Regions from separate parts of the Micromonospora sp. NPDC020750 genome, predicted to be linked through region 1. Evidence: riboswitches for the same ligand, from Rfam matches in the RefSeq annotation. Region 1 holds a riboswitch; each other region holds the start of a gene.

Evidence for each region. A riboswitch is a leader RNA that binds a small molecule or an ion and turns the genes downstream of it on or off. The one in region 1 is predicted to bind cyclic di-AMP.
Region 2: it holds a riboswitch for cyclic di-AMP, as region 1 does, so the genes downstream of both, ACH4T9_RS13325 (coiled-coil domain-containing protein) here and ACH4T9_RS28265 (C39 family peptidase) in region 1, are expected to answer to the same signal.
Region 3: it holds a riboswitch for cyclic di-AMP, as region 1 does, so the genes downstream of both, ACH4T9_RS16225 (transglycosylase family protein) here and ACH4T9_RS28265 (C39 family peptidase) in region 1, are expected to answer to the same signal.
Region 4: it holds a riboswitch for cyclic di-AMP, as region 1 does, so the genes downstream of both, ACH4T9_RS23135 (NlpC/P60 family protein) here and ACH4T9_RS28265 (C39 family peptidase) in region 1, are expected to answer to the same signal.

Annotation. Positions count from the first base shown of each region.
Region 1 is NZ_JBIRTH010000011.1:247,059-254,341, reverse strand. Features, by position in the region: gene ACH4T9_RS28275 (D-ribitol-5-phosphate cytidylyltransferase) at 1-1,248, shown strand, start outside; gene ACH4T9_RS28270 (CDP-glycerol glycerophosphotransferase family protein) at 1,292-2,992, shown strand; gene ACH4T9_RS28265 (C39 family peptidase) at 3,151-4,014, opposite strand; cyclic di-AMP (ydaO/yuaA leader) riboswitch at 4,238-4,380, opposite strand; gene ACH4T9_RS28260 (acyltransferase family protein) at 4,738-5,961, opposite strand; gene ACH4T9_RS28255 (polysaccharide pyruvyl transferase family protein) at 6,270-7,283, shown strand, end outside.
Region 2 is NZ_JBIRTH010000003.1:594,131-601,413, forward strand. Features, by position in the region: gene ACH4T9_RS13310 (alpha/beta fold hydrolase) at 1-72, shown strand, start outside; gene ACH4T9_RS13315 (HelD family protein) at 240-2,357, shown strand; gene ACH4T9_RS13320 (cation diffusion facilitator family transporter) at 2,464-3,378, shown strand; cyclic di-AMP (ydaO/yuaA leader) riboswitch at 3,532-3,661, shown strand; gene ACH4T9_RS13325 (coiled-coil domain-containing protein) at 3,666-4,742, shown strand; gene ACH4T9_RS13330 (SRPBCC family protein) at 4,809-5,279, opposite strand; gene ACH4T9_RS13335 (STAS domain-containing protein) at 5,418-5,786, opposite strand; gene ACH4T9_RS13340 (hypothetical protein) at 6,138-6,284, shown strand; gene ACH4T9_RS13345 (hypothetical protein) at 6,462-6,869, shown strand; gene ACH4T9_RS13350 (cellulose binding domain-containing protein) at 6,980-7,283, opposite strand, start outside.
Region 3 is NZ_JBIRTH010000004.1:546,794-554,076, forward strand. Features, by position in the region: gene htpG (molecular chaperone HtpG) at 1-1,803, shown strand, start outside; gene ACH4T9_RS16220 (hypothetical protein) at 1,929-2,687, shown strand; cyclic di-AMP (ydaO/yuaA leader) riboswitch at 2,966-3,119, shown strand; gene ACH4T9_RS16225 (transglycosylase family protein) at 3,119-3,781, shown strand; gene ACH4T9_RS16230 (hypothetical protein) at 3,977-7,283, shown strand, end outside.
Region 4 is NZ_JBIRTH010000007.1:356,430-363,712, reverse strand. Features, by position in the region: gene ACH4T9_RS23140 (N-acetylmuramoyl-L-alanine amidase) at 1-1,593, opposite strand, end outside; cyclic di-AMP (ydaO/yuaA leader) riboswitch at 1,806-1,946, shown strand; gene ACH4T9_RS23135 (NlpC/P60 family protein) at 1,959-2,999, shown strand; gene dcd (dCTP deaminase) at 3,051-3,629, opposite strand; gene ACH4T9_RS23125 (pyridoxamine 5'-phosphate oxidase family protein) at 3,729-4,289, shown strand; gene ACH4T9_RS23120 (zinc metalloprotease) at 4,361-5,344, opposite strand; tRNA gene ACH4T9_RS23115 (tRNA-Gly) at 5,634-5,707, shown strand; gene ACH4T9_RS23110 (alpha/beta hydrolase) at 5,941-7,283, shown strand, end outside.

The DNA of each region.
Region 1 (7,283 bases):
GTCGACAAGGCCGGCTTCCGCAAGGTCAGCAAGGTCATCTCCGGCGGCGACACCCGCAACGCGACCACCCGGATCGCCCTGGACGCCATCGGCGAGGGCGACGTCAACATCCTCTTCCACGACGCGGTGCGCCCGCTGCTCAGCGGCCGGATCGTCCGGGAGTGCGTGAACGCGCTCTGGACCTACACGGCGGTCGACGTGGCGATCCCCTCGGCCGACACGATCATCCAGGTCGACGAGAACGAGTGCATCACCGATATCCCGGTCCGCTCCACCCTGCGCCGGGGCCAGACCCCGCAGGCATTCCGCTCGGGCACCATCCGGGAGGCGTACCGGATCGCCGGTGGCGACGCGAACTTCGCCGCCACCGACGACTGCGGCGTCGTGCTGCGGTACCTGCCCGGCACCCCGATCAAGGTGATCGACGGCTCGGACGAGAACATCAAGGTCACCCACCCGGTCGACGTGCACCTCGCGGACAAGCTCTTCCAGCTAGCCGCCGCGCAGGCCCCCCGGCTGACCGACCACCGCAGCTACGCCGAGGAGCTGACCGGCCGGACGATCGTCGTGTTCGGCGGCAGCTACGGCATCGGTCACGAGCTGGCCGAACTGGCCCGCCGCTACGGCGCGCAGGTCTTCCCGTTCAGCCGCTCCACCACCGGCACCCACGTCGAGCGTGCCGAGGACGTCGAGGCCGCGCTGACGACCGCCTTCGAGGCCACCGGCCGGATCGACCACGTGGTGGTCACCGCCGGCATCCTGGAGAAGGGCGAGCTGGCGGAGATGGACCAGGAGACCATGGACCGGGTCCTGCACGTCAACTTCGTCGGCCCGGTCACGATCGCCCGGCAGTCCCTGCCGTACCTGCAGCAGACCAAGGGCCAGCTCCTGCTCTACACGTCCAGCTCGTACACCCGGGGCCGGGCCCGCTACGCGCTCTACTCGGCCACCAAGGCCGCGCTGGTCAACCTGACCCAGGCGCTGTCCGACGAGTGGGCCGAGTTCGGCGTACGGGTCAACTGCATCAACCCGGAGCGCACCGCCACCCCGATGCGCACCAAGGCGTTCGGCGAGGAGCCGGAGCACACCCTGCTCGCCGCGGAGACCGTCGCCCAGTCCTCGCTGGACGTGCTGATCTCCGACCTGACCGGGCAGGTCATCGACGTCCGGCGCGCGCCGGGCGAGGGGCCCGCCGCGAACGTTCCCGCCCAGGGTGGCCCGACGGCGACCCCGGCCACGGCCGGCTGAGCGACGACGGCCACCGCAGCACGGCGGGAGAAGCGAAAACGACATGCGTGGTGACCTGGTCAGGAAACTGACCGCCCGGGTGGCGACCACCGGCCTGGCGGTGCTGGCGTTCCTCGCCCTCGCGCTGACCGGGGCGACCGGCTGGGGGCTGGCGTTCGCGGTGGCGGCCCTGGCCGCCGCCGGCTGGGAGCGCCGGGTCCGGCCGGCCGCCGACAGCACCGCCGAGTCGGTGCTGCTCGCGGCCGGCATCCTGGTCGGGTACGCCCGCCGGCTCGACGCCGGCTTCGACCCGGCGCTGGCCGCCACGGCCCTGGCGCTGCTGGGGCTGGTGCTGCTGGTGGGGCCGCTGCGGCAGGCCGGTGACCTGGAGATCCGGGCCGCCAACCTCCCGGTCCGGTCGTGGGCCCCGCTGGTCGCCGGTCGGCTGGCCGACGCCCTGCTGGTGCTGCTCGCCGCGGTGGCGCTGGCCGCCGCGCTGGCGCTGCCGGCGTTCGTCGCCCTGCTGCTGGCGCTGGGCGTCGGCGCGGGCGCCGGGGCGGTGGCCCTGGACCTGGCCCGCAGGCGGTTCCGGCCGGGGACCGGGGGCGGCGCGGTGACCCGGGCGCTGCGGGCGTACCAGCCGGAGTTCCTGCTGCACTTCTCCGCCCCGCCGGGGTCGGAGTACCAGGTCACCATGTGGCTGCCCTACCTGGAGCGGATCGGCCGGCCGTTCCTCGTGATGGTGCGGGAGCCGGAGTTCCTCGCCCCGATCGCCGCGGCCACCACCGCGCCGGTGGTGTACTGCCCCACCCTGAAGGCGATGGACGAGGCGCTGGTGCCGAGTCTCAAGGTGGCCTTCTACGTCAACCACGGGGCGAAGAACAGCCACTGCATCCGGTTCACCCAGCTCACCCACGTGCAGATCCACCACGGCGACAGCGACAAGGCGCCCAGCGCCAACCCGGTCTCGGCGATCTTCGACCGGATCTTCGTGGCCGGCCCGGCCGCGATCGAGCGGTACGCCCGCGCGGGGGTGGACATCCCGGCGGAGAAGTTCGTCGTGGTCGGCCGCCCGCAGGTCGAGTCGATCGAGGTACGCCGGGAGCCGGCAACCGGTCTGCCGAACCCGACGGTGCTCTACACCCCGACCTGGACCGGGCACCACGCCGACGCGAACTACTGCTCCCTGCCGGTGGGCGAAACCCTCGTCCGGGGGCTGCTGGCCCGGGGCGCGACGGTGATCCTGCGCGCCCACCCGTACACCGGGCAGAATCCGGGGTCGGCGCGGCAGCTCGCCCGGCTCACGGAGCTGCTCGCCGCGGACCGGGCCCGCACCGGCCGGCAGCACGTCTGGGGCGCTGCGGCCAGCCGGGAGATGTCCCTGGTCGACTGCGTGAACCGCTCCGACGCGCTGCTCTCGGACGTCTCCGGGGTGATCTCCGACTACCTCTACTCCGGCAAGCCGTACGCGGTCACGGACATGGGCGGCGACGGCGACCGGTTCGTCGAGCGGTTCCCCCTGGCCGGCTCGGGCTACGTACTGCGACGCGACGCGGCCAACCTCGACGAGGTGCTCGGTCAGCTGCTCGACACCGACCCGCAGGCAACGGCCCGCTGGGCCACCCGCTCCCGCTACCTGGGCGACTTCCCCACCCACCAGTACGCCGAGGCGTTCCTGGCAGCGGCCCGCCGCGAGCTGACCCCGACCTGGACCCCACCCACCCCCCGCCCGACCCCGCCCTCCCCCGCCCGCTTCCCGCAATGATCAAGAAGTTCGCGTCACAGGGTTGAGGCCGGAGCTGACGGGTTCGGTCACGGCCGCGGTGCCGGACGGCACCTGGACGGCCGCGGATGCCGGACGGCGCGGGACAGCACCGGGCCCCGGCTCACGGGGAGAGCCGGGGCCCGGTGGGGGGAGGGTGATCAGGCCGAGTAGCCCCTGGTCGCCGCCCAGTGCGCCAGGGCCGTGGTGCTGATCCAGTACGCCGAGGCGGCCGGGTTGGCCGAGTCGGCGATCCGCACGGTACGGCCTTCGTTGCGGTAGCCCACGACGGCGATGTAGTGGCCGCCGGGGAAGGAGTGCCAGCCGCCGTCGACGTCGGTGGCGTCGCCGGCGATGTTCACCACGACGCCGCGCCCGGCGCTGACCGCCTTCACCACGTCCGCCTTGAGCCGGTCGATCTGGGCCCCGGTGGCGGCGCCGCCCGGGATCATCCGGGTTTGGTACGGGTCGCCCTTGACCATTGCGTTGAGCACCCGGGTGGTGTCCTCGGCCGAGTTGGTGCCCATCTCGGTGGTGCCGAGACGGCTGGCCAGCCCGTCCTGGGTACTCCCGACGCCGGTGGCGGAGAGCGCGTTGCGCACCGCCGCGGGGCCGCAGTAGTAGTAGGTGGTCTGCGCCTGGTAGGCGTAGTCGAGAACCTTCGACGACGGCGACTTCGGGGTGGCCGGCTTCGCCGTGGTCTGCTTCGGGGCTGCCCTGGTGGTCAGGTCGGGGTTCGGCGCGGCCGTGGTGGCGCTCGGCGACGGCGAGGCGCTGGAGGACTCGGTCGCGCCGACCCGGGCCTGGGCGCGGCTGGCCGCGCTGTCGAGGCGGGGTGCGATCTCGGCCACGGCGGCGTTGGTGGTCTGCCGCGGCGCGGGGGTGTCGTCGGTGCCGGCCAGCAACACACCGGTGCCGGAGGCCAGCAGGAGCGCCGCGGCCGAGCCGGCGACGACCTGGTACGGGCGCTCGGTGGCGAGACGTCGCAACTGCCGCTTGAGGTGGTCGTTCACGTGTTCCTCCACGGGGATGGGGCGGAGAGCGGGGGCACCTGGGCATGCGTCGTCGCACGGTGGCGTGGACGAGACGTCCACAGCCGGTCAGGTCAGCTCTGGGAAGATGCCCGGTCAGCCGGGCGTACGGGCGGGTGCGCCGGTCAGTTCGTCAGCCCGGGGGCGACGGACGCGGGCACCACGGCGCCGCGGTGGAGGAACAACCGAGGGATGGGGTCGCGCTGCACGAGGATGGCACTCCTTCCGACACCGCCTACCGGGTTAGCTGACGGATTCGGGCGGGAAGATCGCCCTACCGCGGGCCGTGGCCCGCGGATTCACCCCACATGTGCACTGGGTCCCCGGTTCGTGATGGTCACGATTGAGCGGGTCGGCGCGGCGTCGCCTATTGCGATCGGGTACCGCACCGGACGGGCCGACATTACTGGCCGGTCGAGGCCCTGCCAAGCCCTTCCTACCTGCGTAAACCCTCTCCGATCAGCTTTCTTGCGGCACATTGGGAACTGACGTGACTCAATGGGATTAGGGGCCTTCGGGGTGCCCTCGGGCGACAACCGGACGATCAGTCTTGATCGTCGGCGAGTTATGTCGGTGGACCCGCCCCGATGGGTCGACTGCCCGTTTACCCGAGCGATGTGACCGGCGTCATAAAGAAATTCGGGGCAGCACCGCGACCAACCGGGGCCGGGTCGGGTCGGGTCAGCCGACCCGGCCGGGTGCCAGCGGGCGAGGCCGTCAGCGCCGCTCGGGGACCGCGACCTGCTCGCGGGGGTGCGCCGGTGCGGGGGCGGCCGTCGTCGCCGGCCCGGGCGGCCCCGCCGGGTCGCCGGGGACCGTCCCGCCGCCGGGAGCCGGCGGGCGGGGCCGGCGGGGCGGCCCGAGCCGGCGGGTCAGCGGCATCTCGACCCACCGGTGCAGCAACGCGGCCAGCCCCAGGTTCACCAGCAGGAAGCCGACCACGGCCAGCGGTCCCCACCAGCCGGGCAGCCCCACGCCGAGCCGGTCGGCCAGCCGCAGCACGGTGACCATGACGAAGACGTGCACCAGGTAGAAGGCGAAGGAGACCTCGCCGAGCCAGACCATCGGCCGGGACCGCCACGGCGTCCGTGCCCCGCGCACGTCCGCGGCGGCGGCGGCTGCGATGACCAACAGGTACGCCGCCGCGAGCAGGGCCGCCCACAGCTCGGCGCGGATCCACTGCGAGGCGACGACCCAGGTGGCCACGAAGATCACGCTGGCCGCGGTGAGGCCGGGGCCCCGCCAGCGCCCCCGACGCAGCAGCTCGGCCGCGGCGACGCCCATCCAGAACTCCAGGGACCGCACGACGGGGAAGACCTGGGTGAACCACCAGGTGCTCTCCTGCGGCACCAGGCGCTGACCGGGCCAGAGCGCCACGATCAGCAGCGGCACCGCGACCACCACCGCCCACAGCACCCCGGGCCGCGCTCGGCGGACCAGCGGCAGCGCGAACGGCAGGCAGAAGTAGAAGAACAGCTCGCAGGAGAGCGACCAGCTCACCGAGTTGACGCTGTAGAAGTAGCCGGGGGTCGGGTCCCAGGCCTGGAGCAGCAGGAGGTTCTCCACCGCGGCGCGGGGGTTGACCGGGTCGGCGAACACCCACACGCCGGTAAGCAGCACCGCCGCCCACATCAGCAGGTGGTTGGGGTAGATCTTGGCTAGCCGGCGGCGCCAGAAGTCGCGGCGGCGGTCCCCGTCGCGGGCCGACCAGACCAGCACGAACCCGCTGAGGATGAAGAAGAACTCCACCCCGGACAGGCCCAGGGTGAACAGCCAGTCGATGACGGCCTGGTAGTCGGGCTCGGCGACGATCCGCATGGTGCCGACGTGGTACCCGAAGACCAGCAGGGCGGCGATCCAGCGCAGCCCGGTCAGCGAGGGCAGCCGGCTCGCCGGGCGGGCCGGCGACTCGGGTCGTACGACGGTCGGTGTGCTGGTCATGCCGGCGGTCCGTCCGTCCGCAGGGTCACCAACACCGCGCCTCCTCGCCTCGTGTCGCGCCGGGCAGCCGGCGCCGCCGCGTCGTGGCGGGCCGGTGGGTGCCGCCCGCCGGGCACCCTACCCGCAGTTCCCGCCCGGCCCTCGCGTCGGCGCTCGCCGGGAGACGTGAATGCCAGAAGCAGGTGTCCGATGGCCTAATATCGCGGTCTCGGAACCAACGGGCGTGCCCCGATCTCGTGGGGCCACGCCTGGTCGGCGCCCGCCGGCGCACCCTCGACGGGGTGGACACGACGAGAAGGACGGCACCGATGCACCAGCGGATCCTGCTCCGGGCCAAGAAGGGCCCGTTCGACGTCTACTCGCCGGAGGAGACGTTCGAGCGCAACTGGATCGGTGACAACACCGGCAACCTCGTGTTCAGCCACTCGGCGCACAAGATCCTGCGGACCTCGACGGCCCAGATCACCTCGTCGAAGTTCCAGGCCAACCCGCGCGACGCGGACGAGATCAACGAGCGGTACGACGTCTTCGTGGTGCCGCTGGCGAACGCGTTCCGGCGCAGCTACACCCACCGGCTGGTCAACATGACCCGGCTCATCGAGCGGCTGAAGATCCCGGTGGTGGTGCTGGGCGTCGGCGCGCAGACCGACGTCAACGGCGACCGGGAGTACCTGCGACCGATCGACGACGTGGTCAAGCCGTTCGTGAAGGCGGTGCTCGACCGGTCGCACAGCATCGGCGTGCGCGGCGAGATCACCGAGGGGTACCTGCGCAGCCTCGGCTTCTCCGCGGTCGACGTGATCGGCTGCCCGTCGATGTTCCTGCACGGCGACAGCCTGCGGGTGGAGAAGCGGAAGGCGACGCTCACCGTCGATGACCGGGTGGCGCTGACCGTCTCCCCGTACGTCAGGTCGATGGCGAAGGTGATCACCTCGCACCACCAGCGCTACCCGAACCTGCGCTACCTCCCGCAGGACCTGAAGACCCTCGGCACCCTGCTCTACGGCGACCTGCCGGAGGAGCGGGGCAAGCAGGCCGCCATCCCGATCCACACCTCGCACCCGCTCTTCGTCGAGGACAAGGTGCGGATGTTCGTCGACCCGTGGACCTGGATGGACTACCTGTCCGGGTTCGACTTCAACTTCGGCACCCGCATCCACGGCACCATCACGGCACTGATCACCGGCACCCCGGGCTACCTGTTCGCGCACGACTCGCGCACGTTGGAGCTGGCCCGGTACTTCGACATCCCGCACCGGATCATGAAGGACGTGTCGGCCGACGTGGACGCCGTCGCGCTCTACGACGAGGCGGACTACACG
Region 2 (7,283 bases), on a different contig from region 1:
GTGAACGCCGCCGTGGCCGGCGTGCTGCACCGGGTCCTGGCGGGCGCGCCGCACACGGCTTCCCCGGCCTGACCGGAGCCGCGCCACAGGGGTGAGCGGCGGTCCGGGACGTGGGCTGGATCGCGGCGGCGGCATGGCCCCGCGTCCCGGTCGGCCGGTGGCCGTACCCTCTCCGGTTAGCCCGAGGCGCGGCCCGCGCCCCGGCGCGGCCGTCCGCCGCCGTCTGCGAGGAGCTGCGCGTGACCGACCGGACCACCCTGGAGCAGGAGATCGCCGTCGAGCAGCGGCATCTCGACCGGGTGTACGCCCGCCTCAGCGAACTGCGCCGCTCAGCCGCTCAGGCCGAGAAGGACGGCTACCAACTGGCCCGGGTGGGCAACTTCGGCGCGCTGGTCGAGCGGGACGCGATGGTCTTCCACGCCGCCCAGCGCCGGCACCGGCTCGACGCCGAACACGAGGGGCTGGTCTTCGGCCGGCTGGACCTGCGCGACCGGCAGGTGCTGCACGTCGGACGGCTCGGGGTGCGCGGCGAGGACGCGGAGACCCTGGTGGTGGACTGGCGGGCCCCGGCCGCCGCCGCGTTCTACCAGGCCACCCCGGCGCAGCCGCTGGGCGTGGTGCGGCGGCGCACCATCGGGTCCTCGGCCGAGCGGGTGACCCGGATCGAGGACGACCTGCTGGACCCGGCGGCTGCCCCACCGGACATGGCGGTGGTGGGCGACGGGGCGCTGCTGGCCACCCTGTCCCGGGCCACCGGCCGGGGCATGCGCGACATCATCGCCACCATCCAGCGGGAGCAGGACGAGGCGATCCGCTCCCCCGGCTCCGGGGTGACGATCGTCTCCGGCGGCCCGGGGACGGGCAAGACGGCGGTCGCCCTGCACCGGGCGGCGTACCTGCTGTACTCCGATCGCAGCCGGTACGCCGGCGGCGGCATCCTGGTGGTCGGCCCGTCGGCGGTATTCGTGGAGTACATCGCCTCGGTGCTGCCGTCGCTGGGCGAGGAGACCGCGACGCTGCACTCGCTCGGCTCACTGTTTCCGGGGATGGACGCGACCCGCACCGACCCGCCCGAGGTGGCCGCGGTGAAGGGATCGCTGCGGATGCGGCGGGTGCTTGAGCAGGCTGCGCGGGACGCGGTGCCTGGCGGGCCGGGCGAGCTGCGCCTGCTCTACCGGGGCGCCCTGCTCCGGCTGGACCGCCGGGAGCTGGACGGCATCCGGGACCGGGCGCTGTCCCGGGGGGCCCGCCGCAACGAGGCGCGCCGGGCCGGCTTCGACGGCGTGTTCGCCGCGCTGTGGGCCCAGGCCCGGCGGATGAACGTCGGGCGGCTGCCGGAGCAGCGCGCGTTCGAGGACGAGATCGCCGAGCGGTCCGAGTTCCGCGAGTTCCTCAAGGCGTGGTGGCCCCGGCTGCACCCCCGGCACGTGCTGGGCTGGCTGGCCCGCCCGGACCGGCTGCGCCGGTACGCCGGGGGGATCCTGTCCCGGGCGGAGATCGGTCTGCTCACCGAGGCCTACCGGACGCTGGACGCCGAGGGGCTCACGATCGCCGACATCGCCCTGCTGGACGAGTTGGACGCGCTGCTGGGCAAGCCGATGCAGCCGAAGCGGGCCAAGCGGGACCCGTTCCAGCTCGCCGGGGGCGTGCGGGAGCTGAGCACGCAGGCCGACCGGCAGCGGGCGGCCCGGGAGGCGGCCCGGCAGCGTCCGGAGGACTACCGCGACTACGCGCACGTGGTGGTCGACGAGGCGCAGGACGTCTCCCCGATGCAGTGGCGGATGGTCGGCCGGCGCGGCCGGCTGGCGTCCTGGACGGTGGTGGGCGACCCGGCGCAGACCGCGTGGACGGGCGCGGAGGAGGAGCTGACCCGGGCCCGGGACCAGGCGCTGGGCCGGCGGCGCCGGCACCAGTTCGAGCTGACCACCAACTACCGCAACTCGGCGGAGATCTTCGCGGTGGCGGCGGCGGAGATCCGCCGGCTCTACCCGGACCTCAGGCTGCCCAGCGCGGTGCGGTCCACCGGCGTGGAGCCGGTCGTGCTGACCGTGCCGCCGGCCGAGCTGGAACGGGCCACCGTCGCGGCGGTCGCCGCGCTGCTCCGCGACGTGGAGGGGACGGTCGGAGTGATCACGCCGGTGCCGCGCCGGGACGAGGTCGCCGGCTGGCTCGCCGGCCTGGCCGCGCCGCGCCTACAGGTGGTGACCAGTCTCCAGGCCAAGGGCATGGAGTACGACGGGGTCGCGCTGGTCGCCCCGGCCGAGATCCGGGCCGATCCGGGCTCCGGCGTGCGGACGCTGTACGTGGCGCTGTCCCGGGCCACCCAGCGGCTGACCACGATCGATCCGACCGGCTGACCGGCCGGCACCCACGTCCCCGGTCGGACGCCCGACTTTTACTTGCATACATAGCGATGTGAGCATACATTAAATCGGGTTCGGATCGGGGACGGAGGGTGTTGGCGTGGGCGCAGGTCATGACCACCACGGCGCGGTGGCGAACGCCGCAGACCGCCACTCAGGGCGACTCTGGGCGGCCTTCGGGCTGCTCGCCACCCTGATGATCGTCGAGGCGGTGGCCGCGTTCGGCACCGGCTCGCTGGCGCTGCTCTCCGACGCCGGGCACATGTTCACCGACGTGCTCGGCATCGGCATGGCGCTGGCCGCGATCACCGCCACCCGGCGGGCCACCGCCGACCCTCAGCGCACCTTCGGGCTCTACCGGCTGGAGGTGCTCGCCGCGCTCGGCAACGCCGTCCTACTCAGCGGCGTCGCGGTCTACGTCCTCGTCGAGGCGGTCCGCCGGTTCGGCGACCCGCCCGAGGTGACCGTCGGCCCGATGCTCGTGGTGGCGACGCTGGGCCTGCTCGCCAACGTCGCCGCGTTCGCCCTGCTGCGCAGTGGGGCGAAGGAGAGCATCAACATGCGTGGGGCGTACCTGGAGGTGCTGGGCGACCTGCTCGGGTCGGTCGGGGTGATCGGCGCCGCGGCGCTGATCGCCGTCACCGACTGGTGGTGGGCGGACCCACTGGTGGCCGTCGCGATCGGCGTGTTCATCCTGCCCCGCACCTGGCGGCTCGGGCGGGCCGCGGTGCGCATCCTGGTGCAGGCCGCGCCGGAACACCTCCAGGTGACCGCGGTGCACGACCGGCTGGCGGCGGTGCCCGGCGTGGTCGAGGTGCACGACCTGCACGTCTGGACGCTGACCTCCGGCATGGAGGTCGCCTCGGCCCACCTGACCATGGCGCCGGACGCCGAGGTGGGCGCGGTGCTGACCGCGGCCCGCACCGCCCTGCACGAGGACTTCCACATCGAGCACGCCACGTTGCAGGTGGAGCCCGGGGCGTCGGCGGGCCCCTGCGGGCCGACCGGCTGGTGATACCCACACCCATCAATTAAGTGGTGTATTGTGCCTGCATGCCGGTTTTGACAGTATTGGCCCACGCACCGTCCGCCACGGAGACAGCGGGGGTCTCATCCGCACCGGTAAGCTCTCATCCGGCCTCCGCCGGGCGGCGCCCTCCGGCGCCTGCGGTGGCCGCCGCCTAATCGCCTCCTGGCGAGCCGGGGAACCATGTTCGTGGGGTGCATCCGCCTGAGTGGTAGGGATCTTCCGTCCCGAACCCGTCAGCTAACCCGGTCGGCGACTGACGGAAGGACATACGTATGCCAGTAGTGGCACCTGTACGAAGGACCGCCGCCCGGATGGCGGCGATGCTGGTGCTGACGCTCGCCGTCGGCCTCGGGTTCGGGCCGGTGGCCCCGGCCGGCGCGGCCCCACCCACCGGCCTGCGCGCCCCCACGCCCGGCCAGGACGAGGAGGGCGGCACCCCCGCCCTGCGCGCCCAACTCGAAGCGGCCAGCAAGGGCTACCTGGACGCCAAGAGAGCCCTGGCCAGCTCGGTCAAGCGGCAGCAGCAGCTCGGCAGCCAGCTCAAGACGGTCGAGGCGGAGCTGACCGTACGCGGCGCCAAGGTCGACGAGATCGCCGGCGTGGCGTACAAGTCGGGCCGGCTCAGCCCGGTGTCCGCGCTGCTCAACAGCACCAACCCCGCAGGCTTCCTGGACCGGGTCGCCGCGCTGGACGCGGTCGCCACCAACGAGGACCGGGCGCTGCGCGACCTGCTGGAGACCCGGGACCAGGCCGCCAAGACCCGGCTGGCCCTCGACGGGGAGATCCGCGAGCAGCGCAAGCAGGTCACCGTGATGGCCAAGCGCAAGGATCAGGCCGAGCAGGCCCTGACCGTGGCCAACGAGAAGGCCAGCACCAGCGCCAGCGGCGACGGGGCCAACCGGGGCACCTCCAGCGCGAACGCCACCCCGGCGAAGCGCAACTCCGACGGGTCCTGGCCGTCGGAGTCGTGCAGCGTGAACGACCCGACCCCGGCCAACGGCTGCATCACCCCACGGACGCTGCACGCGCTCCAGCAGGCCAAGTCGGCCGGCTTCACCCGGTACGTCTCCTGCCACCGGCCCAGCGGCTCCGGCGAGCATCCCAAGGGACGGGCGTGCGACTTCGCCGCCCAGAAGGGCGGCTTCGGCGGGGTGGCCTCCGGCGGGGACCGCACCTACGGCAACAACCTGGCGGCGTACTACATCCGCAACGCGGACAACCTCGCCGTGCTGTACGTGATCTGGTTCAGGCAGATCTGGCTGCCCAGCAGCGGCTGGAAGTCGTACAGCGGGGGCAACGGGGACCCGTCCAGTGACCACACCAACCACGTGCACCTGTCGGTGTACTGACCGCGCGGCGTGTGGCCCCCGCCGTCCGGGGGCCACACGCACAAGCCGTGGGCCCGGCCGCGCCGCTCAGGCCGGCTGGGCCGGGCCGTCCCCGGCGCGGTCCAGCACCTCTCCCAACCTCCGGGCCAGCCCGAGATGCGCCGACCGGGCCTGCCGGAAGGCGTACCGGAACAGCGGCGCCGGGGCGGCAAGGGTGATCTCCACGTCGATCCGGACCACCCCGCCCGGCTCGTCACGCAGCCGGGTGCGGTTGCGCACGGTGGTGGCCGGCCGCTGCCGGGCCACCGTGACGATCTCGTCGTCGGTGGCGACCAGCACGTCCGCCTGGTACGTCACCGGGAAGCGCAGCGGCCCGGCGGCGAGCCGGTCGGTGATGGCATAACTGACCCGGGCGCCCGGCCGGGGCGGCAGCCGGCGCACCCGCGTGATCAGCGGATGCAGCTCGCCCTGCCGGGCCGGGTCGCCGAGCAGCGCCACCGCCTCGGCCCGCGGGCAGCGGGCCTGAACCGAATACTGGAAGGTGTCTCGCCGAAGCACGTCCCGATCGTCCCCCACCCGACCCCCGGAGGGAAGGACCACCGCCCCGGCCACGGTGAACCGGCCCATAGGTGACCGGCCCATAGGTGACCGGCCCACGGTGAACCGCCCCGGGGGGGCACCCGGCGCGGACGGCCGTCAGGCGCCGGGCAGCACCTCGGGGGTGGCAGCGCCGGCACCCGCGTAGTAGGGCTCCGGAGCGCCGAACAGGCCGAGCAGCCCGGTCACCCAGAGCTGCCGGTGCACGAACCGGCTCGGCTCGGTGACGACCAGCTTCACGCTGCTGACCTCGGCGGTCTGGAAACCAGCCACCATCGCGCTGATACCGACGGAGTCGATGAAGGTGACGAGGCGCATGTTGAGCTCGATGCGGGCGGGACGCCCCTTGGCGAGCACCTCTGCGATGGCTTCGCGCACCTCGTACGCGGTGTCGACGTCGATTTCGCCGCGCGGGACGATCTCGATGACACCACCCGACAGTACCGATTTCACGATCGACAGGCTCACGCGAGCACCTCCACTCGCCCGTTCACGGGCGCCTCATCAGTACGCGGGCCGCGACCGAGAGTATTCCTCCGATGGCCTCGGTCGCCACCCCTCGGGATGAGCAATTCATGGATCAGGGCACAGCGGGCCGGCCCTTATCCGGACTTTTCACGTCCTGCTCAGCGGACGATCGACCCGGAGCCGACGTCGCCGACCCAGGGTAACGGTGACCCCCGACCTTCGCGCGCACATTGTGCGCCGGGCGCGCCCCGCCCCGCCCACAGCGGACCGGGTGAGAGAGCTCACCGCCGCCGTTGCCCGCCCCGCCTACGCTCGGTGGCGCCCGTCACCCGTACCACGGAAGGACCACTCATGATCCGGAGACTGGCCGGCCTCGCCGGCGTCGGCGCACTGCTCGCTCTCATGCTGGCCTGCGGCTTCGGCGGCGCGGGTGACGACGACGATGACGACGACGGCGACGACTTCGCCCGTGGCGCTGCCGTGGTGTCCGTCCGCTGACCGCCGCCGGACGGACCGCCGCCGGACGGGCCGGGTTTGCGGCCGGATCCGGCGGGGCACTGCCCGAGTGGGCGGACGGGCCCGCCGGACCATGCCGGTGGGCGGGGCGCCCGAGCCCTGCCCTAGCCGAAAAGCCGAAGTGGCCGCAAGCTTCGGCACCCCGAGGAGGTAAGAACGATGTTCGGAACCGATCTGCTGGAACGCCGCAGCAAGCCCGAGCGAATCGCGGACCAGGCGTGGCAGCACCTGGTCTCCGCCGTCAGCTCCGCCGGGGACAACGTCCGGGACACCGCCCGTTCGGCCCGCCGCAACGGTTCGGGCCTCGCCGACGATGCCGGTGACCTGGTCGGCTCCGCGGCCGAGACGGCCCGCCGCCGGGCGTTGCTGGCCTTCGACGCGCTCGCCGGCCGCCGCCCGGCCCTGCCCTGGACGCTGCTGATCGGCGCCGCGCTGGTCGGCGCGGCGGTCGGCTGGGCCGCGGGGTCGGCCGCGCGGGCCGCCGGCGGCCGGGGCGGCCGGGACGCCGACGACATCGAGTTCGTCGACGTCGACCGGCCCGACTCCCCCGTCGGCCTCGAAGGCTGACCCGACCGGCCCCGGCGGCGCGGCGATGATCTCCCGCCGCGCCGCCGGGCCGGCTGACCGGTTACGGGAGCCGGTCCGGTCGGGGCCCGGACGCCGGGCCGTGCCGGTGGCTAGCGGGCGAGGGTGGCGGTGCAGCTCAGCACCGGCACCGAGTTCGCCCCGGTGAAGCTGCCGAGGAAGCCGAAGCTGGTGCTGGCGCCGGTGCCGAGGGCACCGTTCCAGCCGGCGTCCCGCACCACGACCTGGGCGCCGGTCTGGGTGAACGAGCCGCCCCAGAGCTGGGTGAGCCGCTGCCCGTCGGCGTAGTTCCACGCCACCGACCAGGCGCTGCTCGGTGACCCGGTGTTCCTGACGGTCACCTCACCCTGGAAGCCGCCCGACCAGGAGCCGGTCACCTTGTACGTCGCCGTGCAG
Region 3 (7,283 bases), on a different contig from region 1:
TCCAACGCCTCCGACGCGCTGGACAAGCTGCGCCTGGAGTCCATGGTCGACAAGGATCTCGCGGCCGACGTCTCGGACCTGCACATCGAGATCGAGGTCGACCGCGACGCGCGCACCCTGACCGTCCGGGACAACGGCATCGGCATGTCCCGCGACGACGTCGTCGGCCTGATCGGCACCATCGCCAAGTCCGGCACCGCCGAGCTGCTCGCCAAGCTGCGTGAGTCGAAGGACTCGGCCGGGTCCGCCGACCTGATCGGCCAGTTCGGGGTCGGGTTCTACGCGACCTTCATGGTGGCCGACAAGGTCACCCTCGTCACCCGCCGCGCCGGGGAGGCCGAGGGCACCCGCTGGGAGTCCACCGGCGAGGGCACGTACGTCGTGGAGACCATCGACGACGCGCCGCAGGGCACGGCCGTCACCGTCCACCTCAAGCCGGAGGACAGCGAAGACAACCTGCACGACTACACCGTCGACTGGAAGATCCGCGAGATCGTCAAGCGGTACTCGGACTTCATCGCCTGGCCGATCCGGATGACCGTGGAGCGCCCGGGTGAGGACGACGCGGTCACCAGCGAGGTGCAGACCGTCAACTCGATGAAGGCGCTGTGGGCCCGCCCGCGCAGCGAGGTCGACGAGGCGGAGTACAAGGAGTTCTACAAGCACGTCAGCCACGACTGGGCCGACCCCCTCGAGACGATCCACATGCGGGGCGAGGGGACCTTCGAGTACGAGGCCCTGCTGTTCCTGCCGTCGCACGCCCCGGTCGACCTGTTCGCCCCGCAGGCCCGGCGCGGCGTGCAGCTCTACGTCAAGCGCGTGTTCATCATGGACGACTGCGACGCGCTGATGCCCAACTACCTGCGCTTCGTCAAGGGCGTCGTCGACGCGCACGACCTGTCGCTGAACATCTCCCGGGAGATCCTCCAGCAGGACCGCCAGATCCAGGCGGTGCGCCGCCGGCTGGTGAAGAAGATCCTCTCCACCGTCAAGGAGCTGAAGGCCAACGAGGCCGAGAAGTACCGCACCTTCTGGTCGGAGTTCGGCCCGGCGTTGAAGGAGGGCCTGCTCGACGACCCGGACAACACCGAGGCGATCCTCGACATCGTCTCCGTCGCCTCCACCCACGACCCGGCGGAGCTGACCGGCCTGCGCGACTACGTCGAGCGGATGAAGGACGGCCAGGGCGACATCTACTACATGACCGGCGAGTCCCGGCCGATGATCGAGAACTCGCCGCACATGGAGGCGTTCCGGGCCAAGGGCTACGAGGTGCTGGTTCTCACCGACCCGGTCGACGAGGTGTGGGTCGAGCGGGTCGGGCAGTTCGACGGCAAGCCGCTGCGCTCCATCGCCAAGGGCCAGGTCGATCTGGACACCGAGGAGGAGAAGAAGGAGGCCGAGTCGGCCCGCGAGCAGCAGCGCCAGGAGTACGCCGACCTGCTGACCTGGATGACGGGCCGGCTCTCCGACAGCGTCAAGGAGGTCCGGCTCTCCACCCGGCTGACCACCTCGCCGGCCTGCGTGGTCGGCGACGCCCACGACATCACCCCGACGCTGGAGAAGATGTACCGGGCGATGGGGCACGAGGTGCCGCAGGTCAAGCGGATCCTGGAGCTGAACCCGGGGCACCCGCTGGTCGAAGGGCTACGCAAGGCCCACGAGCAGGACGCCGGGGCCGACGCGCTCGGCGACACGGCCGAGCTGCTGTACGGGATGGCGTTGCTGGCCGAGGGCGGCGAGCTGGCCGACCCGTCCCGGTTCACCCGCATCCTCGCCGACCGGCTGGCCCGGACCCTCTAGCCGCCGCCACGCACCGCGCGCCGGGCTCCCGGTCGACACCGTCGACCGTGGACGCCCGGCGCGCGCCGTTGCGCGTCCCGCCGGGCGGGGCCCCGGACGGGCGGGCGGACCGGGATAATGGCCCCATGCTTCGGGGGCGGCTGCGCGGGTTGGTGTCGGTGTCGATCGGGCTGCTCCTGCTGCCAGGCTGCTACGGGCCGGAGCCGCAGGTCGACACGGTCCGGACCAGGGAGCTGGCGATGCAGGACGCCGGTCGCAAGGTCACCCGCGTCGAGCAGGCCGTCGCGCGGGAACGCCGGTACCCGCACCCGGCGCAGCGGTACGCCCGGGAGGCCGCCCGGGTTGCCGGCACGGAGGTCATGCGGATCGACGACACCCGGACCGGGGGCGGGGTCTCGCTGATCGTCCGCGTGCACGGGGTGGCCACGGCGGTCGACGCGTCCGGCCGGTCGATGGACGAGACGTTCGACCTGCCCGTCTGCTATGCGATCAGCGTCGAGCAGGACGCCATGGACGACCGGGTCGACGAGGTGTCCTGTCCGGACGGCTCCCCGCTCACCGTCTCCGTCGACCCGGAACTCCCGGGCTCCGCCGAGGACGACCTGCGCCAAGCCCTTCCCACCGGCGGTGCGGCCACCGAGCAGGCCGTCCGCGCGGCGGTCGACGGCCTCGACCTCGAGCCTCTGGTCACCCGGCAGGTCGCCGCCGTGGGTGGGGTCGTGGGGGTGGCGCTGCGGGCCAGTCAGTACGACTGCCTGCTGGCCCGCGTGGAGGGTGGACGGGTCGAGGTGTGGCGGCCCGCCCGCGTGCAACTCGCCCCCGGGGAGCTGAGCTGCACGGCCGACACCGCCGTCGCCGGGCACGGCCGTCGACCGCCCCACTGAGCTGTGTGGGCGATCACCGAGCGTTTCCGGCATCCGATGTACGCAATCGGACCCCGATCACAATCAGTGACTGGCCGGGGTTGTCCGTTGACGGTTCACCCTGATCAGACTCGGCCCGGTGTTTGCCCTGCATTGCTTGTGAAGTCTCGCAAGTCGACGGTGTGGTCCTTCGCCCGAGCGGGTGAAGAACTTCACAAGAGGTGGGCACCCGTCACCAACGGTGCCTAACGTCGATCGAGTCCGCGAATGCGGCGACCACGGTCGGTAACGCCTAGTCCTGCCGCCGACCGTCGGTTCCCTTGTCAGTAAGGCAGGAGCGGGGGACCCACACGTTCCTCGGTGCACCGCACCTCGGGGTGAAGCCGCCTGAGGCGGCCGGGCTCCTCGGCCCGAACCCGACAGCTCACCTCGCCGGCGTGGAGGAATCACACATGGCAACTGAATACACCGCCCGCCACCGTCGGGTGACCGTCCGCCGCGCCGCCGTCGGCACTCTCGCCGCGGGCGCCCTCGCCGGGGTCGTCGCCCTGGCCGGCCCGGCCGCGCCGGCCCAGGCCGCGGTCAACTGGGACGCCGTCGCCTCGTGCGAGTCCGGCGGCAACTGGCACATCAACACCGGCAACGGCTACTACGGCGGCCTGCAGTTCTCGCAGGGCACGTGGGCCGGCTACGGCGGCAAGAAGTACGCGGCCCGCGCCGACCTGGCGACCCGGAGCGAGCAGATCCGCATCGCCGAGAAGGTGCTCGACGGCCAGGGCATCGGGGCGTGGCCGACCTGCGGCAAGAAGGGCGGCTCGACGAAGGGCAGCGCGAAGTCGGAGCGGAAGTCGGAGACGAAGGCCGCCCCGAAGGAGCGGTCCTCGCGTACCGAGAAGCCGGCCTCGCGCAGCAAGCGGGACACCACGAGGAGCGCCCCGAAGGGCGCTCCGTCCAGCGGCGGGATGACCTATGTGGTCCGGTCGGGCGACACCCTCTCCAAGATCGCCACGGCGCAGGGTGTGCGGGGCGGCTGGCGCGTGCTGTGGGAGAAGAACGAGCGGGTCGTGGGCGAGCACCCGAACCTGATCTTCCCGGGCCAGCGGCTCAGCCTCTGAGTGCCCGCCGGGTCGGCGCGACCCGGCGTCCCGGTCCCGGGGCACCCAGCACCGGAAGCGCCCGGCCGGATTCTCCGGCCGGGCGCTTCCGCGTCCCCGACGGGCACGCCACCCGGGTGAAGTGCTCGCGGGAGCAGCGTCACAGCCCCGCAAAACGAGTCGGCCGCCGGTCCCGTCGCCGGGCACAATGGCGCGATGTCGCGCCACACCGCCGCCCTGCTCGACGACCTCGACGAACTGCCGTACCGGGAGCGGATGACGACCCTCGCCGCCCGGGCCCGGGCCCTTGCCGCCGCAGGCCGGCTGGACGGAGTGCTCGCGGACCTGCGGGCCGGGTCGACGTACCACCGGTTCCTCGCCGTGACTGCGGCCCAGGTCGTCGGCGACCGGGCCGGGACGGCCGCCGCCCTCGACGACCCGCACGCGGCGATCCGGGCCGTCGCGGTCCGTGTCTGCCTGCGCGCCGGCTGGCTCACCGCCGACGACCTGCACCCCCTGCTCGCCGACGCCCCGGCCGACCTGCGCCGGCTGGTCTACCGGTCGCTGCGGTCGCTGCGTCGCCCGGAGGTCGCCGACCGGCTCGTCGACGCGGTCCGCGACCGGTTCGGCGACGCCGAGGCGGTCGCGCTGCTGCCCGCCTGTGGCCCCGACACGGTACGCCGGCTGCTGCCCCTGCTCGACCACGCGCTCGGCGGCGGGGCGGCCCTGGCCGGCCGGCACGCCGGGGTCCTGCTCGACCACGCCGAGGCGACGCTGCCCGGCCTCGACGGCTCGGAACGCTCCCGCTGGTGGGCGGCGCGCGCGGGCGCGCTGCTCGGCACGGCGGTCGGCCACCCGGAGCGGGTGCTCACCCTGCTCGAACGCCACGCCCCGGCCGACGGGCTCCCCGGCGACCTCACCCGCTACGGCGTGCTTGCCGCGGCGTCCCCGGCCCGGGTGCTCACGCTGCTGACCGACCCGGCCCGCGCCGGGTGGCTGGGCCGGGCCACCCTGCCCCCGGCGTTGCTGCGCCGCCTCGCAGCGCTGCCGCCGGCGGACCTGGTCACGCTCGCCCGGCGGCTGCGCGCCGACGACGCCCGCCTCGCGGCGCTGCTGGACGCGCTGCCCCCGGCGGCGCGCGGCACCCTGTACGACGCCGCGCTCGCCGACGTCGAGACGGCCGCCGCGATCCCGTCTTCGGCGGTCATGGCGGTGCTGCCCCGGCGCTGGCGGGAACGGGAGGCCCGCCGGGTGCTCACCCTGGAGCGGGTCCGTGCCGACGAGGCCGCCGTGCGGGCGTGGAGCGCCGAGCTGCCCTGGCCGGAGGCGTCCGCGGCGCTGGTGCCCGCCCTGCGCGCCGCCGACGCGGGGGACCGGGCGACGGCGTACGAGCTGCTGCTCACCGCCGCGCGGCGCAGCGACGACCCGGCGGCGGTGGCCGAGGCCGTGGCCCGGCTCGTCGGGCTGCGCAACGAGCAGGACCCGGTCCGTTCGGCGGCGCTGGCCACCCTGGCGACCATGGCCCGGCCGCTGCGCGCCGACTCGCGGCCCGTGCTGGCCACGCTGGTCACCGACGCCACCCACGCCCGGGACGCGTCCACCCGCACGCTGTCCGCGCTGGGCGAACTGGCCTGCGGGGTGCTGCGCCACCACGTCGACGAACCGGAGCTGCTGGGCTGGGCGCTGGACACCCTCGACGCCCTCCTCGGCGGGCACCACCTGCCCCCGCTGGGCCGGCTCGACCACGGCCTGCGCCGGGGGCAGGAGCGGGTCGTCCTCGACCGGCTCCTGCCCTGGATCACCGCCGGGACGGCGCGCGGCGAGTTCACCCCCCTGTTCGCCGTCACCCGCGCGCTGGGACGCCGGGCGTGGCGGCTCCCCGCGCTCCAGGAGCTGCTGCACCGGGCCACCGGCCCGGGCAACGTCTCTTCGGTCGTCCGGAACGCCGCCGACCTGTGGCTGGCGGACCCGACGCCGCGCGGCGAACGGGTCGCCCTCCTGCTCGCGGCCGATTCGTCGGTGATCACCTTCGAGGCGGTGTGGCGGACGGTCTGCGGGCGGCGCACCGACCTGCTCGACCGGGTGCTGCTCGGCCCGCCGCCGCGCGGGGCGTTCCTGCCGGCCGGGCCGCGCTGGGTACCCGGGCATCCGTGGCACGTCGACCGCTGGCTGCCCCGGCACCGGCGGGCGTACGTCGACCTCCAGGCCCGGGTGGTCCGGGACGCCGGCCAGCCGATGCACGCCCGGGCCGCCGCGCTCGCCCGCGCGGCGCGGGTTCCCGACGCCGGCCGCGACCTGGTGCTGCGGTACGTCGACTCGGCGAACGTCACCCTCGCCGAGGCGGCCCTCGGCGCGCTGCCCTGGACCGATCGGCCCGAGGACGCCCTGACCACGCTGCTCGCGCACGCCGACGACGACCGGGCCCGGGTGGCGATGTACGCCGCAGGCCGGGCCGCCCGGTTCGTCGCCCCGTCCGCGCTGCTGGCCCGGCTCGCCGGCATCGCCCTCGGCCGGGGCAGGGTGACCAGCCGCAAGGAGGCCGTCCGGCTGCTCGGCCGGCACGGGCCGCCCGAGGCGGTGCCGCTGCTGCGGCAGGTGTGGCAGCAGCCCGACCAGCACCGCGATGTCCGGGCGGCGGTCACCTCCGCCGCCCGGCAGCGGCTACACACGCCGCAGAGCTGGGCGGTGCTCGACCTGGCAGTCGGCGGCGGCCGGGAGGACACCCTGGCGGTGTTGGCCGCCGGGCCGCACGAGGTGCCGGAGCCGCACCGACCCCGGTACGCCGGCCTGGTCGTCACCGCCTGCCGCAGCGGCGACGGGGTGGTCTCCCAGGCGGCGCTGACCCGGCTGGTGCAGTGGGCCCGGTGGGCGCCCGACGTCACCGACCTGGTCGTCGAGGCGCTGACCGACCTCGACGCGCACGCCGGTTGGCCGGCCCGGTCGATGTTGCTCGGCGCGCTGCTGGACCTGCCGCACCGCCCCGAGCGGGCCGCGCTCGACGCCGCCCTGCGCCGGCTGGTGGCCCTCGACGCGGCCGACGACGACCCGGGCGGGCCGGAGCGGGACCGGCCGGCCCGCCGCCGGATCGACGCGATCCTGCGGACCGTGCGGGTGTGGACGCAGCGCGCCGGCGTCGACGCCGACCTCGACCCGGCCCGGGACGCCGCCCGCAACCTGGCCCGGCACCCGGGGTTCGTGGCCGGGGCGGCCGGGCTGCTGACCGTCCTGGTGCGCCTCGACGGGCGCACCCCGCAGCACCTCGTCGCCGAGCTGACCGAGCTGTTCGAGCTGGCCGCCGGACGCCCGGCGCTGGCCGCCCAGCTGGCCGACGCCCTCGCCGGCCGGGTGCGCCGGGACGCCGCCGTCGTGGACGCCGGGCTGCTGCTGGCGGCGGCCCGGGAACTGGCCGCCCGGGGCGACGCGGCCGGGCTCCCCGCGCTGGCGCTGACCCGGGCCGGGGAGCCGTACGGCTGGTCGACGCCGTGGCGGGACCTGCTGCGGACGCTGCGCGGGCACCCGGTCG
Region 4 (7,283 bases), on a different contig from region 1:
CGCCGTCCAGTCACCATCACGGCCGGCCAGGGCGTACGTCTGCCCGGTCGACGCGCGGGCGCCGTGGTCCGAGACGGCCATCGTGGCCGGCGAGCCGTTCGGACGCAGGGCGATGTCGTTGACCAGCGGCGCGTCGGCGCTCGGCGCGCTGCGCAGCACCACCGCCGAGGAGCCGCGCGAGGGGCAGGGCACGCCCGCCGTCACGCAGCCGGTGAATGCCGGCCGGTTGGTGGCGAAGTCGGGGTCGATCCGCACCATGCCGGTCAGCGGGGTGCCGGTGTTGAGCTCCGGCGCGCGCAGCAGGTCGAAGTAGTGCGACCAGTCCCAGTACGGGCCCGGGTCCCAGTGCATGCCCCGCACGTTCGCCGCGACGGTGCCGGGGACGTTGTCGTGGCCGATGATGTGTTGCCGGTCCAGCGGGACGCCGTGCCGCAGCGCGAGGTACCGGACCAGTTTCGACGAGGTGCGGTACATCGCCTCGGTGTACCAGGTGCCCTGGGCGGCGAAGCCCTCGTGCTCCAGCCCGATCGACTTGGCGTTGACGTACCAGTTGCCGGCGTGCCAGGCGACGTCCTTGGTCTTCACGTGCTGGGCGATGTGCCCGTCGGCCGAGCGCAGCGTGTAGTGCCAGCTCACGTAGGTCGGGTCCTGGACCATGTTGACCGTGCCCGCGTAGCTGCCCTCGGTGTCGTGGATGAGGATGTACTCGACCTTCTGCCGCTTGGGCCGGTCGGACAGGTCGTGGTTGCCGTAGTCGCCGGGGTCGGCACCGAGCGACTGGTAGGGGGCGGGGATCCACTCGCAGGAGATGGTCGACGGGCACTCCAGGCCGTCGGGGCGCGCCGGCAGGCGCAGGCCGAGCCGGTCCAGCCAGGACTTCTGCGGGGTCACCGCCCGGGCGGCGAGGGTCACCCGCTGCCCGTCGTCGGTCACCCGGCTCTCGCCGCCGGCGATGGTGCCGAAGACCTCGTCGGCGAAGGCAGCCGCCGCGTCGGCGCCGTCCGCGCCGGCGTACCGGGCCACCGCGCCGTACCAGGCCGCCGGGTCGGTGCCGGCCCCGACCGGGGCGCCGATCTGCCGCTGGTACGACGCGAGCAGCGCCGCCCCGCCCCGGATGTTCGTCGGCGCGTCGGCGCGCAGGGCAGCCTCGTCGGCCCCGGTCAGGGTGGCGGCGGTGTCCAGGGTCTGCAACGACGCCGCGGTCGGGGCCTCGTCGGCCGAGGGCTGGGCGGCGGCGGGGGCCGGGCGGGAGTCGTCCCCGCGCGGGTCCTCGTCGCCGGAGTCGTGGTGGGTGCCGGTGGGCAGGCCGGTCACGTATTCGGCGTCGGTGAGGTGCATCGGCCCGTACCCACCGCTGGTGCTGGGGGTGCCGGCGTTGGTGTCCCAGCGGGACTGGAGGTAGGAGACGCCGAGCAGGACGCTCTCCGGCACGCCGTACTCGGCGGCGGCGTCAGCGTACTGCTGCTGGCGGTTGGGGGTCTGGCCGGCCGCGGCCGGGGAGGCGGTGGTACCGAGGGGCACAAGGGCCGTGGTGGCGGCCACGGCGGCGGCGAGCAGGATCCGTCTGCTCGACGACACGACAGAACGGGGCATCGAACCTCCTGGTTGGGCGTCGGATGAGGTCACCCTTCCGCCGTCGTCCTCCCACGTCAATAGCTTTCCACCAGGTGTCGCGATGTGAAGGAATCTTCCGCACGGTGGCGTGGTATGGCGTGTCATCGCCCGGCGGGTTGCGGATCGATAACGGGCGTCTCTACTCTGGTCAATCGTCGGCCGGTAGCTGTATCGCCCAGCCGGGCGGTGACGGTCCGACACCGCCGAGTCGCCTCCGGGCGAGCCGGGGACCCAGGTACGCCGGGGTGAATCCGCAGCGCCGCTGCGGTAGGGCGCTCTCCCTTCCCGCCCGAACCCGTCAGCTAACCCGGTAGGCGGTCAAGGAAGAAGGAGAACGGAGCCAGGTGGCACTCCCTGCCCTGCGGCGCCCGTCACGCCGGTCGGCGCACGCCGACCGGATGCCGGTTACGCCGCGCCCACGCTGGTCACGCTTCACCACCGCCCTCGCCGCACTGGCCGGCGCCGCCGTCGTCCTGACCGGCGCCCCGACCTCGGCCCAGGCCGATCCCTCGATCGCCGAGATCGAGCGGCAGATCGACCAGGACTGGAACAAGCTCGAACCGCTCATCGAGCGGCACAACGCCACCCGTCAGGACCTCGCCCTCAAGCGTCGGCAGGCCGACGCCGTCGCCAAGCAGATCGGGCCGCTGCAACGCCGGGTCGACGAGGCGATGGACAAGGTCAGCGGCCTCGCCGTCGAGGCGTATAAGAGTGAGAACCTGTCGGCGGTGAACGCGCTGCTCGGCAGTCGCTCGCCCGGTCAGATGATGGGACAGTTGGAACTGCTCGACCAGTTCGCCGAGCGCCAGCAGCGCGACATCCGGGCGGTCATCGACCTCCGCGACGAGCTCGATGCGAAGAAGAAGCCGTTGGACGAGATGGTCACCCAGCTCGCCCGCACCGAGGCGCAGCTCGCCGCCAAGCGGAAGCAGATCAACGCAGAGATCGACCGGCTCCAGAAGCTGCGGCTCAAGGTGTACGGCACCGGCGGTGGCGGCGCGCTGCGTCCCGCTCCCTGCCCGGCTGCCTACCCCGGCGGCGGTGCGGGGGTCGCGGTGAAGTTCGCGTGTGCCCAGATCGGCAAGCCCTACGTCTGGGGCGCCGAGGGCCCCAACTCGTACGACTGCTCGGGCCTGATGCTCGCGGCCTGGGCCAAGGCCGGCGTGTCGCTGCCGCACAACGCGGCCCAGCAGCGGTCGGTGACCGCGCGGGTGAGCCGCGCCGACCTGCGCCCCGGCGACCTCGTCTTCTACTACGCCGACCTGCACCACGTCGGCATGTACGTCGGCGGCGGCTGGGTGGTGCACGCCTCCCAGGCCGGCCAGCCCGTCAAGATGAAGCGCATCGACGACGGCCAGATCCACAGCTACGGCCGCCCCGACTGAGCGGCGAGGGGCCCGTTCCGCGGGACGGGCCCCTCGACCACGCCCGCGCCGTCAGCGGGTGGGCCAGGTGCGCCAGTTCTGCCAGGAGCGGCTCGGCGTCGGGCCGCGCTGGCCCTGGTACCGCGAGCCGTACACCTTCGACCCGTACGGGTGCTCGGCCGGCGAGGAGAGCCGGAAGATGCAGAGCTGGCCGATCTTCATGCCCGGCCAGAGCGTGATCGGCAGGTTCGCCACGTTGGACAGCTCCAGCGTGACGTGACCGGAGAAGCCCGGGTCGATGAACCCGGCGGTCGAGTGGGTGAGCAGCCCGAGTCGGCCCAGCGAGCTCTTGCCCTCCAGCCGGCCCGCGAGCTGGTCGCCGAGCGAGATCACCTCCAGCGTGGAGGCGAGCACGAACTCGCCCGGGTGCAGCACGTACGGCTCGCCGTCGGGCACCTCGACCGCCGAGGTCAGGTCGTCCTGCTGCACCGACGGGTCGATGTGCGTGTAGAGGTGGTTGTTGAAGACCCGGAAGAGCTTGTCGAGGCGCACGTCGATGCTCGACGGCTGCACCAGGGTGGGCTCGAACGGCTCCAGCGCGAGCGTGCCAGCCTTCAGCTCGCTGACGAGATCGCGGTCGGAGAGCAGCATCGGCACACCATAGCGACCCTGGTCGGCGGGCCTGTCATCGCCTACGGCGACCGGCGCGCCGCGCTCGCCTGTCGAACACGTGTTCGATAGAATGCCCACATGGCTTCCTGGTCCGAATTCGCCGCTGACGAGCCACGACTCGCCGGCGGGATCCGCCTCCTCATGCAGCAGTACGGGCCGGGCTTCGGCTACCTGGCCACCGTCCGCGCCGACGGTGGGCCCCGGGTGCACCCGGTCTCCCCGGTGATCACCGACGACGGGCTCTTCTGCTTCATCGTCGACTCGCCGAAGCGGCGCGACCTCGAACGCGACGGCCGCTACGCGCTGCACTCCTTCCCGCCGGAGGACAGCGACGACGAGGCGTACGTGGCGGGGCACGCGTGGCCGGTGACCGACCAGGCCCGGGTGGCCCGGCTCGCCGAGCTGGGGCGGGCCGCCCCGCAGGTGGACTGGCGGCTGTTCGAGTTCACCGTCGACGTGGCGATGCTCGCCCGCCGCTACCAGGGCGGCGCCGTCTTCCCGGGCGGCGGGCCGGGGCAGCCGGCCGTGCAGGTGTGGCTCGACCCCCGGTCCGCCGGTGACCCGGGTGGCGCCCCGGTGGGCGTACCGGATCAGGGGCCGACCCGGCACGCCTGCGGCGCCCACCGCGCGGCGGCCTGACCCCCGACGACGCCGGTGCCGGCCCCGTCGGAGGACGGGGCCGGCACCGGAGGGTCAGGAACAGGGGTGCGTCAGGCCGCGCGGTACGCGTTCCACGCGGTCAGCATCCGGCTCGCCTGCCCGGCGGTGAACTGGTGCATGCACGAGTCGTAGGTGTAGTCCATGAAGTTGGTGATCGGGTCCTTGCCGGTGGCGGTGCAGGTGTCCCGCCCGGTCGGGCACTCGTACGCCGGCGACGCCTCCGCCGGGGTGTCGCTCACGCTGTCGCCCGAGCCGGAGCAGCCGCCCTGGAAGGTGTGGTACAGGTTCAGCCAGTGGCCGACCTCGTGGGTGCCGGTGTCGCCCTGGTTGTAGTTGGTGGCGGTGCCACCCGGCAGCGACTCGTTCAGGGCGACGACGCCGTCCATCTTGTCGAGGGTGCGCTTCGGGAAGGTCGCCCAGCCGAGCAGGTTGTCGCTCAGCTCGCCGAGGTAGATGTTCAGGGTGTTCTTGCCGCCCTCACGCAGCGAGGTCTTCATCGAGCGCTCGGCCGACGAGCCCGACACGATCGGGTACCACGCCGGGTTGGTGACCCGGTTGATCTTCTGGAGCTGGAAGCCGAAGGCGGTCGCCGCGCCGCCGGTGGCGCCGCTGTAGGCCTGGTTCAGCACGGCGATCTGCGAGGTGATCAGCGAGTCCGGGATGTTGCCGCCGGCCCGGGTGCTGTTCTCCTGGATGACGTGCACGACGACCGGGATGGTCACGGTCGCGAGCGTGCCGGCGCCGGCCCCGGCCCGGAAGTTGGCCCGCTCGCGCAGGGCACCCGCCAGGTCGGCCTCGCGCTCGCGGACCTGGGCGGCGGTCAGCTCGTTGGGTTCGTGCTTGGTCTGCGCGCCCGCCTTGACCCGGGCGTCGGAGTGCACGTCGGCCGGCTCGGCGCACGTCTGACCCGGGGCGGCGGAGAAGGCCGATGCGGCGGGAACGACGCCCACGGCGGCGGTGCTGAGCAGGAGTGCGAGGGTCGTCGACGCGACGCCGGCGGTACGCCGGGTCAGCAGGTTGGCACGGAGTCCCATGGGCCCACCTCTTTCTGGCGGCGCGGCAGGGGGTGTGTCGCGCCGTGGCTGAAACTTGTGGCAGACGTTACAACCGATCGAAGGATTTGAGAACGGCTATATGTTGCCGGTATGAAACTTCTACGGTTCATCGATGGCTCGGGTCATCGCGGGGAGGCGGTGAGGTGGCCATGGACCGGGTTGGGCGGAGTGCGGGCAGCGGCGTCGGCCCGGTGCGGCTGCCGGTCGGCGGCGCGCGACGGGTGCCTGGATGCACCCGGCGCAGCCGTCGGGTACAGTGGTGCCGCCTGCGGGTGTAGTTCAATGGCAGAACATCAGCTTCCCAAGCTGACAGTGCGGGTTCGATTCCCGTCACCCGCTCCACCACGAAGGCCCTGGTCAGGACGCGAGTCCCGGCCAGGGCCTTCGACGTTGCTGACGCTTACCGCGCTTGCCGTGCCCGATTCCGGGTCAGCTGAGCGCGGGGTGGGCTCGGGCATGCGGTGCCCCGCTGCGGTAGGTAGAGCCAGGTATACCGCTCGGGTACCGGCGCCTCGACCGGGGGCGCGGGCTCGTGCACCATCGCGCCCCGAACGGGTGGTTCCTAGGGTTGACCTGTGCGAATTCGAAGAATCACCGCGATTGTCGCCGCCGGTGCACTGACCCTCGGCGGAGTACTGACCACGACTGTCGCGTCGGCCGGGGTTGCCCAACGGCAGTCGGTGAACTGGCACGGCTGCCTTACCGGTCCGGCCGACGAGCTGGGCGCCGCTCTCGACGACGCGGGTGCCCAGTGCGGCGAGGTGACCGTTCCGGTCGACTACAGCCGCCCGCACGGCCCTACGACCACGGTCGCGATGGCGCGGATCAAGGCGACCGATCCGGCCCATCGCCGTGGCGTCCTGATGCTCAACCCGGGAGGCCCTGGAGACAGTGGGATGGGGATGGTGCTTGCCGGCGAGCAGATGCCGGACGTCGCGGCCCGGTACGACCTGATCGGGATGGACCCGCGGTTCGTGGGCCGGAGCAGCCCGATCGAGTGCCGATGGGAGACCAACACGTTCCTGCGTTCCGCCGGCCCGAGCCAGCGCACGTTCAACGAGAGCGCGGCACTGGCCAAGGAGCTCGCCGCCGGGTGTGCGCAGGGCAACCTCGATCTCCTGCCGCACGCGTCCACGCGGAACACCGCCCGGGACATGGATCTCATCCGAGGCGTCCTGGGGGAACGGAAACTGTCCTACCTCGGCTACTCGTACGGCACCTACCTGGGTGCGGTCTACCTGCAGATGTTCGGCTCCCGCGCCGACCGGGTGGTGCTGGACAGCGCCGTGGATCCGGCCATCTTCGGCCCGGCCCTGTTCTCCCGCAACGCGGCGGCGATCCAGGCCGCACTCGAACACTGGGCCGCGTGGGCGGCCGATCACAACGGCGAGTACGGCCTGGGCGCCACCGCCAGCGAGGTGTTGGCCGTGGTCGACCGCATCAACAGCGCCAGCGCTCGCCGTCCGCTCAAGATCGGCACGTACGCGGTGGACTCGCACGTGTTGCCGTACTTCCTCTTCGCCCACCTCTACGACGACCTCGTCGAGGGCTACGCGGATCTCGCCGAGCAACTGCGGGTGCTCGACGCTGCCGCACACGGCGAAGCGACGACGCCCACACCGTCGCTGGAGGCGTTTCTCGCCGGTCTGCTCACCGGCGACGGCTACGCCGCCGATCGAGCAGGGACCCCCGTCCTCTGCGCCGACCGCGCCGCTTCCCGGGATCCGGGCACGTATTTCCGCGACATTCAGGCCCACCGCGCCGACGAGCCCCTGTTCGGGCCGTTGACCCGCAACATCACGCCGTGCGCGTTCTGGCCGGTCCGGCCGGCGGAGGCGGCCACGACGATCCGCAACAACGCGCCGGCGCTGATCGTCGGGGCTGACGGCGACGCGGCCACCCCGTACCCGGGACAGCA